One region of the Polaromonas sp. P4_F4 genome, then DNA from elsewhere that is predicted to be linked to it. Evidence: riboswitches for the same ligand, from Rfam matches in the RefSeq annotation. Region 1 holds a riboswitch; the other holds the start of a gene.

Region 1 (6,611 bases):
GGCAATCGTGCCGTGGTGGTCCATGCCCTGGATGTTGATGGCCTTGCTGAAACCGCGCTCCCATTTGGCCAGGTGGTAGGCCACGTCCGGCACAAAGTAGGTGTAGCTGCCGTCGCCCTTTTTCATCACGCGGTCTTTGTCGTCGCCGTAGTCGGTCGACTTGAGCCACAGCGCGCCGTCCTGCTCGTAGGTTTTACCGGCGTCCTTGAGCTTTTGCACCGCGCTGTCGACACGGCCCGAGCTGTACAGGCTGGACTCGAGGTAGTAGTTGTCAAACCTGACCGAGAAGGCCCGCAGGTCCAGGTCCTGCTCATGGCGCAAATAGGCCACGGCAAACTGCCGGATCGAGTCGATGTCTTCGACATCACCGCTGGCGGTGAACTCCCGGTCGTCGGACTTGACGGTCTTTTTGGCCAGAAAGTCATTGGCGATGTCGGCAATGTAGTCACCGTTGTAGGCGGGCTCGGGCCAGCCGGCATCGCCCGGTTTGAGGCCTTTGGCGCGCGCCTGCGTGCTGGTGGCCAGGGTCTGGATCTGCACGCCGGCGTCGTTGTAATAGAACTCGCGCCACACATCCCAGCCCTGCGTGTCAAACAGGTTGCAAATCGCATCGCCCAGCGCCGCCTGGCGGCCATGGCCCACATGCAGCGGCCCGGTCGGGTTGGCCGAGACGAACTCCACAATCATGCGATGCGGGCTGTCGGCCAATTGCATGCCGTACTGGTCTGCACCCTGCAACACTTCCCGCACCACCTGCTGCTTGGCTTCGGGCTTGAGCCGGATATTGAGAAAACCGGGGCCGGCAATTTCGATCGCGTCCACCCAGCGCGCAAACGCGGGCGCCTGGAGCAGCAGCCCGCGCAGGTTTTCCGCCACCTGGCGCGGGTTGAGCTTGAGCGGTTTGGCCAGCTGCATGGCCGCGGTGGAGGCAAAGTCGCCATGGGCCGCCACCTTGGGCGACTCGAAGGCTGCCGCCACGGTACTGTCGGGCGCCATGGTTTTGAGGGCCTGGCCCAGGGCGTCCAGCAAGTCTTGTTTGATTTGAAGCATGGAGAGATTTTAGGGCGTGGGCCCCGCGCTTCTGGCCAGCGCTTGGGCAATATGCGAGAATCTGCTTTCATTCAAGAGAGCGCTGTTGCCCTGCAACAGCCGCCGAAGGCGCAATCTCCCATGATCGCTCAGGTCCCCGTATTGAATGAAACATGCCGAATCTGGAGAGAGCTGCAGCGCAACGCTGCCGCCACCGAAGGAGCAAATCCTGGCCATCAGCACCTGCTGATACCGGGCTGAATCTCTCAGGTACCAAGGACAGTGGGAGCGGCACCAGCACTGGTGCACGCTGCCGCCCTGAAATTCACGATTGATTTCATAGCTGCCTGCGCGCATCCGTGCTGGCCTGTTGCCTTGTTTTCCTTGGGAATTTCATCATGAAAGTCACCGTATTGGGCGCCGGCGTGACCGGCATCACCTCCGCCTGGTTTTTGCGCCAGGCCGGCCACGAGGTCACCGTGGTCGACCGCCAGCCCGGCGCCGGCCTGGAAACCAGCTTTGCCAACGGCGGGCAGATTTCGGTCAGCCACGCCGAACCCTGGGCCAACCCGGGCGCGCCCCTGAAGGTGCTGAAGTGGCTGATGCGCGAAGACGCGCCGCTGCTGTTTCGCCTGCGCCCCGACCTGAACCAGTGGCTCTGGGGCCTGGACTTTTTGCGCCAGTGCACGCCGGGCCGTACCCGGCACAACATCAAGCAGATGGTCAACCTGGGCCTGTACAGCCGGGCCACGCTGCAAAAGCTGCGCGCCGACACCGGCATCAACTACCAACAAAAGACCGAAGGCATCCTGCACTTCTACACCAGCGAGCAGGAGTACGCCGATGCGCAGGGCCCGGCCGCCGTGATGCGCGAGCACGGCTGCGAGCTGGACATGAAAACGCCAGACGAATGCGTGGCCATCGAGCCCGCCCTGGCGGCCAGCCGCCCGCAAATCGTCGGCGGCAGCATGACGCCTAGCGACGAATCGGGTGATGCGCATGCCTTCACCCGCCAGCTGGCAGCCCTGTGCGCCGCGCAAGGCGTGGAGTTCCTGTACAACACCCGCATCGTGGGCGCGCGCAAGGAGGGCGATACCCTGAGCAGCGTGCAGATTGCCAGCGCCGAAGGGGTGGTGAGCGAGCTGAAGTCCGACGCCTATGTGATGTGCCTGGGCGCCTACAGCCCGCAGTGGGCCAGGCTGCTGGGCCAGACCTTGCGCATCTACCCGGCCAAGGGTTATTCCGTCACGCTGCCGGTCATCAACGAAGCCGCGTCCTACAACGTATCGCTCACCGACGACGAGTACAAGCTGGTGTTCTCGCGCCTGGGCAACCGCCTGCGCATTGCGGGCACGGCCGAACTGGGGGGCTACAACACCGACCTGAACCTGGTGCGCTGCGAGGCGATTGTGCGGCGCGTGCGCCAGCTCTTTCCCGACATGACCGACGGGCAAAATGCGCAGTACTGGACCGGCCTGCGCCCGGCCACACCATCCAACGTGCCCTACATAGGCGCCTCCAAAACCCGCAACCTGTTCCTCAACACCGGCCATGGCACGCTGGGCTGGACGCACTCCTGCGGCTCGGGCGCGGCGATTGCCGACATCGTCAGCGGACGCGCACCTCAGGTGGACTTTGCCTTCACCGGCCAGGTGCCCGAGCGCAAACGGGTGTCACTGGGCCGGCCCGCAACGCAGGCATAAATCGGCTAAATCGGTTGAGTCGGCGGGATTGGCTGCTGCCGGTTTGCGCGGGCGGCGCCGGCGACCGGCAGGCTGCTGAAATTCGCGCGGCGCAACCGGGCCATGCGAATCAGCAGCACTAAGCCGTCGGCCGGATGTGAAATTTCCCGTCCGTCACCAGCGTGTCATCCACCTCGACCACCGACACGCTGCGCACCTGCGCGCCGGCCGGTCCGTGCCCCGCCCAGTCGATGATGTTCTGGACTGCCTGGGCTTCGCCGGCCACAGTGGCCTCCACGGAGCCATCAAGGCGGTTGCGCACCCAGCCGGAGAGCCTGAATGCGTGGGCTTGCTCCGCAAAGGCCGCACGGTAGCCGATGCCCTGGACCAGACCGGCGATGCGCAACTGTTTTGCCATGTCTCATCTCCCTTGTGCTGTTGCCGGATGCGCTGTTGCTGCTTCAGCAGCGTTGTCAGGTATTTTCCGCCAATGCTGGCCGGCAGGCGACGATCCGTTTCGAATCGACATTCGGGATGCGCAGATCGTGGCGCCAGCGCGGGCCCTAGTTCAGCAAGACGCGGGCGGCGTCTTTCACCGCGCGCGTGAGGCGCTGGGCCAGCACAGGCTCGCGGGCCCAGTGCTGCCAGTAAAGCGCCACATCGACCGTTTTGCCGGGCAGCACCTCGGCCAGCGGCGGGCGGTGCGCACGGGCGGCCAGGTGCTGCTCGGGCACCATGCCCCAGCCCAGGCCCAGCTCCAGCGCCAGTTCAAAGGCGTCCACCGCCGGGACAAAGTGACGCGGGTACAGGGCGTCGCGCAAATTGAAATGCTGCGCCAGGAAAGCGTCCTGCAGGGCATCCTTGCGGTTGAAAATAATGGCCGGGCTGGCCAGCAGGCGCTGCGCCGCCACCGTTGCCTTGCCGGCGCGCCACTTGTGCACCAGCGCGGGGGCCGCCACGCAGTGGTAGCGCATGATGCCCAGCGGCTCGGCCACACAGCCCCGCATCGACTGCGCCAGCGTCGTCACGCAGCCGGTCACATCGCCGTTTTTGAGCGCGTCATGCGTGTGGTCCTGGTCGTCCACCACGATGTCGAGTAGCAGCCCATGTTTTTCAAGCGCCGGGGCGACGCCGGCCAGGAACCAGCCGGTCAGCGAGTCGGCATTGACGGCCACGCTCAGGCTTTGCAGCGGCACGGCCTTTGCGCCCGCACCGCGCCCTCCTTGCAGGTTCGCCAGCAAGTCCGCCTCCTGCAGCCTGAGCTGTTTGACATGCCCCAGCAGCGCCTGGCCGGCCGGCGTGGGATGCAGCTGCTTGCCGCGCACCAGCAGGCGCTGGCCCAAAGCGTCTTCCAGCGACTTGATGCGCAGCGACACGGCGGCCAGCGTCAGGCTCAGCGCCTTGGCGGCCGCACCAAAACTGCCGTATTCGATCACGGCCGCAAGGGCATCGAGTTGGCGGGCATCCAGCATCGCAGTGTTCCTTTGGGGTCTTATCAAGTATTTATTGACCAACACCAATTTAACTTAAATTCATTTAACTCAAGGCGATTTTCCCGAACACTCCATGACTCGTTCACATGATCATTCCCCGAACAAAACAGAACAGCAGAACAGAACAGAAAATCACCATGCCCGCCTTCTCCACCCTCATGTTCCCGGCCCCGGCTTTCGCCGCCGGACTGGCGCTCAGCCTGTCGCTGATCATGGCCATCGGCCCGCAAAACGCGCATGTGATGCGCATGGGCCTCTTGCGCCAGCACCTGTGGCTGACCATTGCGGTCTGCATCGCGACCGACGTGGCACTGATTGCAGCCGGCGTGCTGGGGCTGGCGCAACTCGGCGGCCTGTCAGACAAGCTGCAGGGCGCCATGGTGGGCGCGGGCGCCGCGGTGCTGCTGGCCTACGGAGGCCAGGCCATGCGCCGCTTCCTCCGTCCCGAACCGGCAGCCACCACAGCCAAGCCAGACCCGTTGCCACACCTGCCCCCTGGCCAAGGTGTGTCGCGCGGCCGGGCCATCACGCTGGCGCTCGCCCTGTCGTGGCTCAACCCGCACGCCTGGCTGGACACCGCCGTATTGATTGGCTCGGCCTCGCTGGCCTACGCGCAACCCGACAACGCCCTGTTTGGCCTGGGTGCGGCCGCTGGCTCGCTGCTGTGGTTCACGGCGCTCGGCCTGACGATGTGGTGGCTGGGCCAGCGACTCAACTCATCGCGCATCTGGCGCGCGCTCGATGGACTGGTGGCAGTGATGATGTGGGGCACGGCCGGCTGGCTGCTGCTCGGCCTGCTCTAGGGTGGCGAATACAAAGCAAAGCGGCCAAGCGGACTAAGCGGCCGAGGCCGCCGCCGAGCGCCAGAAATCCGGCTGGCTGTAATGGTGCTTCAGGAAGTCGATCCAGAGGCGCACGCGCAGCGGCAAGTGCTTACGCTGCGGGAAGACGGCGTAAATGCCGTTGGGCGGCGCCGCAAACGCTTCCAGCACAGCCACCAGGTGGCCGCTGGCGATTTCTGATTCGACTTCCCAGGTGCTGCGCCAGGCAATGCCGTAGTCGTCCAGGCACCAGTCGTGCAGCACCTGCCCGTCCGAGCAGTCCAGCGGCCCGCCGGGTTTGAGGTGGACCAACTCGCCGTCGATCTGGAAGGCCCAGCCACGGGTTTGGGACGCATCGCTGGACAGGGTGAGGCAGTCAAACCGGGCCAGCTCGCTGGGGTGCTGCGGCGTACCGTGGCGCTGGAGGTAGCGCGGCGTCGCCACGCAGAGGCGCCGGTTGTCGGCCATGCGCACGCTGACCAGCGAGGAGTCGGGCAAGTCGCCCACACGCACCGCGCAGTCGAACCCCTCGCCCGCCAGGTCCACGACGCGGTCGCTCAGGTTCAGCGAAATCGTCACGTCCAGATGCTGCTCGCGAAACTTCGTCACCAGCGGCGCCACATGGCGCCGGCCAAAACCGGCAGGCGCCGTGATGCGCAGGTGGCCGCTGGCCTTGACGCCGCCCGCCGACACGCTGGCCTCCGCGTTGGCCAGGTCGGCCAGCAGGCGCTGGCAATCCTCGAGGAAAGCACTGCCTTCGTGGGTGAGCGTGATGCGCCGCGTGGTGCGCACCAGCAGCTTCACCCCCAGCCGCTCCTCCAGCGCATCCAGCCGCCGGCCCATGATGGCCGGGGCCACCCCCTCCGCCTTGGCCGCCGCCGTCAAGCTGCCACGCGCCACCACCGCTACGAAAGATTCCAGTTGCTTGAGTTTGTCCATTCCGCATTATGTATACAAATGTTCCGAATCAGCTACTTTCTGATGACGATTCCAACAATCCTGACTTTTTAAGGTGGCCCCAATAGCCGCCATGGTGCCCTACCCTTTTTGCTGACCGAACCTTGTTCGTCAGCAGCTTTGCAGGGTTTGGCGGGGATTTTCGTGGCGGCGGTGGGGCGGGCATCCGTACGGCGCCATCTGATATAAATCAAGCACTTACAAATCTTTACGGGAGGGGCGCCAGATGCACGACGGCCTTGTTCATAAGACGGTTTTCACTTCTATATCACGTTAGACCGCATGCACAACGTTCCAGTTCTGTGGCCGTCGCGCGTCACGCCTGCGAACGAGATCGAGGCAGTGAAGGACCTGTACGCCAATCTCGCTGGTGTGCAATACAACGTGGACGCGTGGTGCGCTGCGTTGCAGCTCTATCAATTCACAGAGTCGTGCCCTACTGGAGTGTCGCGGGACGCAGTGCGGAGTTGGAAATTCCTGGCGGCGAACGAGTGCGTAATGCAGCTTTACCACCTGAAGGAGCGGATCAAGAAGGTGAAGGGCTTCAAGATTCGTGAGTGCCCCTCGTTGATGGAAACGATCGAGCACGCGAAGCTGCGGCAGGCGTCAAAGGCCCTGGATGATTACTT
Region 2 (6,611 bases), on a different contig from region 1:
CATGGCCGTCATCATTTTTGTCAACGTGGCATTGCGCTACCTGACCAACCAGTCGATTGAATGGGCCGAAGAAGTCTCCCGGCACATGATGATCTGGCTGACGTTTCTCGGTGCCGGACCGGTACTTCGGTACGGCGGCCACATCGCTGTAGAAAATCTCCAGGATGCGCTGCCCCGGCCATTGGCCATCATCACGCGGGCTGTCGTGGCTGCGCTGCTGTTCGCCTTCTTCGGTTTCATGATCTGGTATGGCTGGCTGTACATGGGCCGCACCATGTTTCAGCTGACGGCGGCCACGCAGATTCCGTTTGCCTATATTTACGCGGCCATGCCGGTTGGCGGCGTGCTGCTGGTCGTGCACTGGCTGCTGATCGTGCGGGTTTATGTGCGCGACCGGCTGTTTGCCGTAGACGCGCATTTTGATGCGACTGCGAGTGCATCCCTATGAGGGCCGCCGGACCGCTCCAAGACCCGAAGGCCCCCTTGGGGCTGGAGCCTGCGGCTCCAAGCCTGCTTGAGCAGGCTTGGACAGGCGATAGAGGCGAAGCGTCTCGCGAGCCGCGGCCTGCAAGGCCTCGCGCGGCGGCCCATGCCGCAAGCGTGGGGGCACTATGAACGCCAGCCTGCTGCTGATAATTTCAGCCTGCTTTTTTCTCGCCATTGGCGTACCGGTTGCCTTTGCGCTGGGCCTTGCCACCGCCGCCACGCTGATTCTCGCGGAGAACTACCCGCTGTTTGTACTGCTAAAGGAAACCTTTACCGGCGTGGACAGCTTCCCGCTGATGGCAGTGCCGTTTTTCATTCTGGCGGCCGAGTTGATGAGCGGTGGTTCGCTCACAGAGGTACTGCTGCGCTTTGCCGGGCAATTTGTCGGCCACAAGCGGGGCGGCCTGGGTTACACCAACGTGGTGTCGCTGACCTTTTTCTCCGGCATTTCCGGCTCCGCACTGGCGGATGCCGCAGGACCGGGCTCCATGCTGATCCGCATGATGGACAAGGCTGGCTACGACCGCTCCTATGCTGCCGCCCTGACAGCAGCGACAGCCATTGTCGGGCCCATCATTCCACCGTCGATCATCATGATCATCTATGCCCTGCAGGACGATAACGTTTCTGTCGGCGCACTGTTCGTCGCGGGTCTGTTACCCGGCATCCTGATTGCGGTGGCGATGTGCGTTGTCAATTTCCAAGTTTCCAAAAAACGCAATTACAAAGGCGACGGCGGCATGCCGCCGTGGCCGGAGGTCTGGCGCACCACCTGGAAGGCAATTCCTGCGCTGCTGCTGCCAGTGCTGATTCTGGGCGGGATGCGGGCCGGCTGGTTCACGCCCACCGAAGCCTCCGTGGTGGCTGTTTTTTACGCGCTGGTCTGCGGCAAATTCGTTTACCGGACACTCGAATGGAAAGCCCTGCCCGACATCCTGGCGCGCTCTGCCCTGCTCACGGCTTCGGTGCTGATCATCATTGGCCTGTCCGCCTCTTTCGCATGGATTCTCACCATCGAGGGCCTGCCGCAGCTGATGGCGGACTGGATCATCGGGATGAATCTGTCTCCCTGGATGTTCCTGATCATCGTGAACATCTTTTTGCTGCTGTTTGGCATTTTTATTGAGCCGCTGCCCGGTGTGATGGTGTTGGCGCCGATTCTTGCGCCCGTTGCAGTCAAGCTGGGCATAGATCCCATCCATTTTGCGATGATCGTCATCTACAACCTCACGCTGGGCATGATTACGCCGCCGGTGGGAGGCCTGTTATTTGTCACATCAAACGTATCGCGTGTACCCATGGGCCCGCTGGTGCGGGAATTGATGCCCTTTCTTTGGGCGCACGGTGCGGTGCTGGTGCTGCTGACTTTCCTGCCTGCGCTCAGCACCTGGCTGCCCCATGTGCTGGGCTTCAAATAGCACCTGATAACACCCCGTCGGGTGCAAATCGCCGAATCCGGCATCCGTTACACTTGAGAGGTCAGGAGAGAGTTTTCACCGCGAAAACCGCCGAAGGCGCACGAACACCATGAAGTTAACTCCCATGGTGCACTGAACGCTCAGGCAAAAGGACTGGCAACCGTTTTCCGGCGTCTGGCGCCGGAAAACGTTCCCTACTGGAGAGAGGCCGCTTTTGAGGCGGCCCACCGAAGGAGCAAGCCTGCATCGCCAGGTGAATCTCTCAGGTAAAGTGGACAGCAGGGGCAGCGCATGACCATGGGTCATGGATTCATGTTTGCCCCCGGAGAATGCCTTGTCTAACGCCTCTTCTGCCTCCTCTTCTTCTGTCACCCCTGAAGATCTTCTCAAAACACCGCTGCATGCCTTGCACGCAGAGTTGAGCGCGCGCATGGTGCCATTCGCGGGCTATTCCATGCCGGTGCAGTACCCTGCGGGCCTGATGGCCGAGCACCACCACACACGCCAGGCGGCGGGACTTTTTGACGTGTCCCACATGGGCCAGTTGCGCCTGGTGGGCCCCGATTCGGCGGCTGCGCTGGAAACCCTGTTGCCCGTCGATGTGGTCGACCTGCCCGCCGGCAAGCAGCGCTACGGCCTGCTGCTCAATGACGACGGCGGCATCATCGATGACCTGATGTTTTTCAACCGCAACATGCACGACAGCGCCGGGGGCGGCGACCTGTTCCTCATTGTGAACGGGGCCTGCAAGGTCGGTGATATCGCGCACATCCAGCAAAAGATCGGCAGCCGGTGCGAAGTCATCCCCATGCCGGAGATGGCGCTGATGGCTCTGCAGGGGCCGCAGGCGGTAACCGCCTTGCAGCGCCTGGCGCCGGGCGTTGAAAAACTGGTGTTCATGACCGGCGGCCGCTTCACGGTGGCGGGCTGCGACTGCTTCCTCACGCGCAGCGGCTACACCGGCGAAGACGGTTTCGAAATCTCGGTGCACGAATCGCAGGCCGACACGCTGGCCAGAGCCCTGCTGGCCCAGCCCGAAGTCAAACCTGTTGGCTTGGGCGCACGGAACTCGCTGCGGCTTGAAGCGGGGCTGTGCCTTTACGGCAATGACATTGACACCAGCACCACGCCGGTGGAAGCGGCGCTCAACTGGGCCATTCAGAAGGTCCGGCGCACCGGCGGCGCGCGCGCCGGAGGGTTTCCCGGTGCGGAAAAAATTCTGGCGCAGCTGGCCGACCCGGTAACGCTTACCCGAATGCGCGTGGGCCTGGTGGCGCTGGAGCGCGTGCCTGTGCGCGACCACACCGAACTGCAAAGCACCGCGGGCGCGCCCATTGGCACCGTGACCAGCGGCCTGCTCGGCCCCACCATCAACCAGCCGGTGGCCATGGGCTACGTGAGCCCCGAGTTTTCCGCCATCGGCACGCGGGTGAATGCCCTGGTGCGCGGCAAGGCCGTTCCGATGGAAGTGTCGGCCATGCCGTTTGTGCCCAACCACTACTACCGCGGCTGAGTGTTTGGCTGCCTCTTACTACTTTCACGTTAACTTGCTGAATCTTTTTTGCTAAATCTTTTTGTTGAATCCTTTTTGCTGAATCCTTTTCACTGAACTTTTGAACTTCTGGAGAACCTCATGACTGTCAAATACACCGAAGACCACGAATGGCTCAAGATTGACGGCGACACCGCCACCGTGGGCATCACGGTCCATGCGCAGGACGCGCTGGGCGATGTGGTGTTTGTCGACCTGCCTGCCGTCGGCGCCACCCTGGCGCAGAAGGAAACTGCCGGCGTGGTCGAATCGGTCAAGGCCGCCGCGGACGTCTACATGCCCGTGAGCGGCGAGGTCGTTGAAGTCAATGAAGCCCTGCGCAACGATCCGTCGCTGGCCAACAGCGACCCGCTGGGCGCCGGCTGGTTCTTCAAAATCAAACTGTCCGACGCCTCGCAGCTGGACGCCCTGATGGATGAAACCAGCTACACCCAGTTTTCCGCCGCCTGATTTTTGAAACCGCCTGATACGGAACTCCCGACATGTTGATGCAATCCGCCAAGCCGCTGGGCGAGCTTGAAAACCCCTCTGAATTCATCGCACGCCACATCGGCATTGATGAGGCCGACGAAGTGCACATGCTCAGTGTGGTGGGCTCAGCTTCACGCCGCGACCTGATAGACGGGATTGTTCCGCGCTCGATCGCACGCCGCAGCGCAATGGCCATTCCACCGCCGGTGAGTGAGGCGGCAGCCCTCAAGCAGCTCAAGGCGATTGCCGCGAAAAACCAGGTGTTCAAAAACTTCATCGGCCAGGGCTACTACGGCACGTACACGCCGGGCGTGATCCTGCGCAACATCCTGGAGAACCCCGCCTGGTACACGGCCTACACGCCCTACCAGGCCGAGATTTCGCAAGGCCGCATGGAGGCGCTGATCAACTTCCAGACCATGGTGTGCGACCTGACGGGCATGCCCATTGCCAATGCCTCCATGCTTGACGAAGCGACAGCTGCCGCCGAGGCCATGACGCTGGCCAGGCGCAGCGTAAAAAGCAAGAGCAATGTCTTCATCGTCGCAGGCGACTGCCATCCACAAACGATTGAAGTCATCCAGACCCGCGCGAAACCGCTGGGCATTGAAATCAAGGTCAGCACCGCAGTGGCTACCGTGCCGCAACTCATGGCCGAAGGCAATTACTTCGGCGTGCTGGTCCAGTACCCGGCCACCACCGGCAGCATCCACGACCTGCGCCCGCTGGCCGGCCAGGCACATGTGGATGGCGCCGCACTGTGCGTGGCCGCCGACCTGCTCGCACTGACCCTGCTCGCGCCGCCCGGCGAATGGGACGCCGACATTGTGCTCGGCAACACCCAGCGCTTCGGTATGCCCATGGGCAATGGCGGGCCGCACGCCGCCTACCTCGCCTGTCGCGAAGAGTTCAAGCGTTCGCTGCCCGGCCGCCTGGTGGGCGTGAGTGTCGACGTCCACGGCAACCCCACCTACCGCCTGGCGCTGCAGACGCGCGAGCAGCACATCCGCCGCGAAAAGGCCACCTCCAACATCTGCACCGCCCAGGTGCTGCCTGCGGTGGTAGCCAGCATGTATGCGGTCTACCACGGCCCCCAGGGCCTCAAGCGCATCGCGGAGCGCGTGGCCGCCTACACCGCCATCTTTGTGCGCGGCCTGCAGGAGCTCGGTTATGAAATCACCAACGGCGGCGCCTTTGACTCCGTCACCGTCAAGACCGGCGACGCGACCAATTTAATCGCTGAGCGCGCCCGTCAATCAGGGGCCAACCTGCGGTTTCGACTGAACAATCACCTGGGCGTGTCGCTGGACGAAACCACCAGCCGCAAGGACATCGAACTGCTCTGGTCCTTCTTTGCCCAGCCCGGGCAGACGGTGCCCGTGGTCAGCGCCTTTGAAAAAGGCATCGAGTCCCTGATCCCGGCCGACCTGCGCCGCACCAGCGCCTTCCTGACGCACCCGGTGTTCAACACCCACCATTCCGAAACCGGCATGCTGCGCTACATCCGCATGCTCAGCGACAAGGACCTGGCGCTGGACCGCAGCATGATCCCGCTGGGCAGCTGCACCATGAAGCTCAACGCCACCAGCGAGATGATTCCCATCACCTGGCCCGAGTTTGCCAACATCCACCCTTTTGCCCCCCAGGAGCAACTGCAGGGCTATGCCGAACTCGACCAGGAGTTGCGCGACTGGCTCTGCCAGGCCACCGGTTATGCGGGCATCAGCCTGCAGCCCAATGCGGGTTCACAGGGCGAATACGCCGGCCTGCTAGTGATCAAGGCCTACCATGAAGCACAGGGACAGGGCCACCGCAACATCTGCCTGATTCCCTCGTCAGCCCATGGCACCAACCCGGCCAGCGCGCAGATGGTGGGCATGACCGTCGTCGTCACCGCCTGTGACGCGCAGGGCAATGTGGACATGGCCGACCTCCAGGCCAAGTGCGAACAGCACAGCGCCAACCTGGCCTGCGTGATGATCACCTACCCCAGCACACATGGTGTGTTTGAAACCCATGTCAAGGAACTTTGCCAGCTGGTGCATGCACACGGCGGGCGCGTGTACGTCGACGGCGCCAACATGAATGCGCTGGTCGGCGTGGCCGCCCCGGGCGAGTTTGGCGGCGACGTGAGCCATCTGAATCTGCACAAGACCTTCTGCATTCCGCACGGCGGCGGCGGGCCGGGCGTGGGCCCGGTGTGCGTGGTGGCCGACCTGGTGCCTTACCTGCCCGGCCATGCCACAGCCGGCATTCCGGTCAACGGTGTCGGCGCCGTGTCGGCGGCCCCCCTGGGCAATGCGGCCGTGCTGCCCATCAGCTGGATGTACTGCCGCATGATGGGCCCCGAGGGGCTGACGCGCGCCACCGAAATCGCCATCCTGAGCGCCAACTACATCAGTTCGCGCCTGAAAGACCACTACCCGACGCTGTACGCCAGCGAGAATGGCCACGTCGCGCACGAGTGCATCCTGGACCTGCGCCCGCTCAAGGACAGCAGCGGCGTCACCGCCGAAGACGTGGCCAAGCGGCTGATCGACTACGGTTTTCACGCGCCGACGCTCAGCTTTCCGGTTGCCGGCACGCTGATGGTGGAACCCACCGAGAGCGAAACGCTGGACGAACTGGACCGCTTCATCGACGCGATGATCGCCATTCGGCAGGAAATCCGCCGCATCGAAAAA

What was found. A riboswitch is a leader RNA that binds a small molecule or an ion and turns the genes downstream of it on or off. The one in region 1 is predicted to bind glycine.
Region 2: it holds a riboswitch for glycine, as region 1 does, so the genes downstream of both, gcvT (glycine cleavage system aminomethyltransferase GcvT) here and AC1DUR_RS10720 (D-amino acid dehydrogenase) in region 1, are expected to answer to the same signal.

What each region holds. Positions count from the first base shown of each region.
Region 1 is NZ_JBFUJO010000008.1:49,638-56,248, forward strand. It holds gene argS (arginine--tRNA ligase) at 1-1,050, opposite strand, end outside; glycine riboswitch at 1,113-1,204, shown strand; gene AC1DUR_RS10720 (D-amino acid dehydrogenase) at 1,428-2,732, shown strand; gene AC1DUR_RS10725 (acylphosphatase) at 2,851-3,129, opposite strand; gene AC1DUR_RS10730 (HTH-type transcriptional regulator ArgP) at 3,275-4,183, opposite strand; gene AC1DUR_RS10735 (LysE/ArgO family amino acid transporter) at 4,342-5,007, shown strand; gene AC1DUR_RS10740 (LysR family transcriptional regulator) at 5,041-5,964, opposite strand; gene AC1DUR_RS10745 (hypothetical protein) at 6,265-6,611, shown strand, end outside.
Region 2 is NZ_JBFUJO010000007.1:192,361-198,971, reverse strand. It holds gene AC1DUR_RS10355 (TRAP transporter small permease) at 1-448, shown strand, start outside; gene AC1DUR_RS10350 (TRAP transporter large permease) at 612-1,904, shown strand; glycine riboswitch at 1,957-2,070, shown strand; glycine riboswitch at 2,092-2,193, shown strand; gene gcvT (glycine cleavage system aminomethyltransferase GcvT) at 2,239-3,417, shown strand; gene gcvH (glycine cleavage system protein GcvH) at 3,538-3,906, shown strand; gene gcvP (aminomethyl-transferring glycine dehydrogenase) at 3,939-6,611, shown strand, end outside.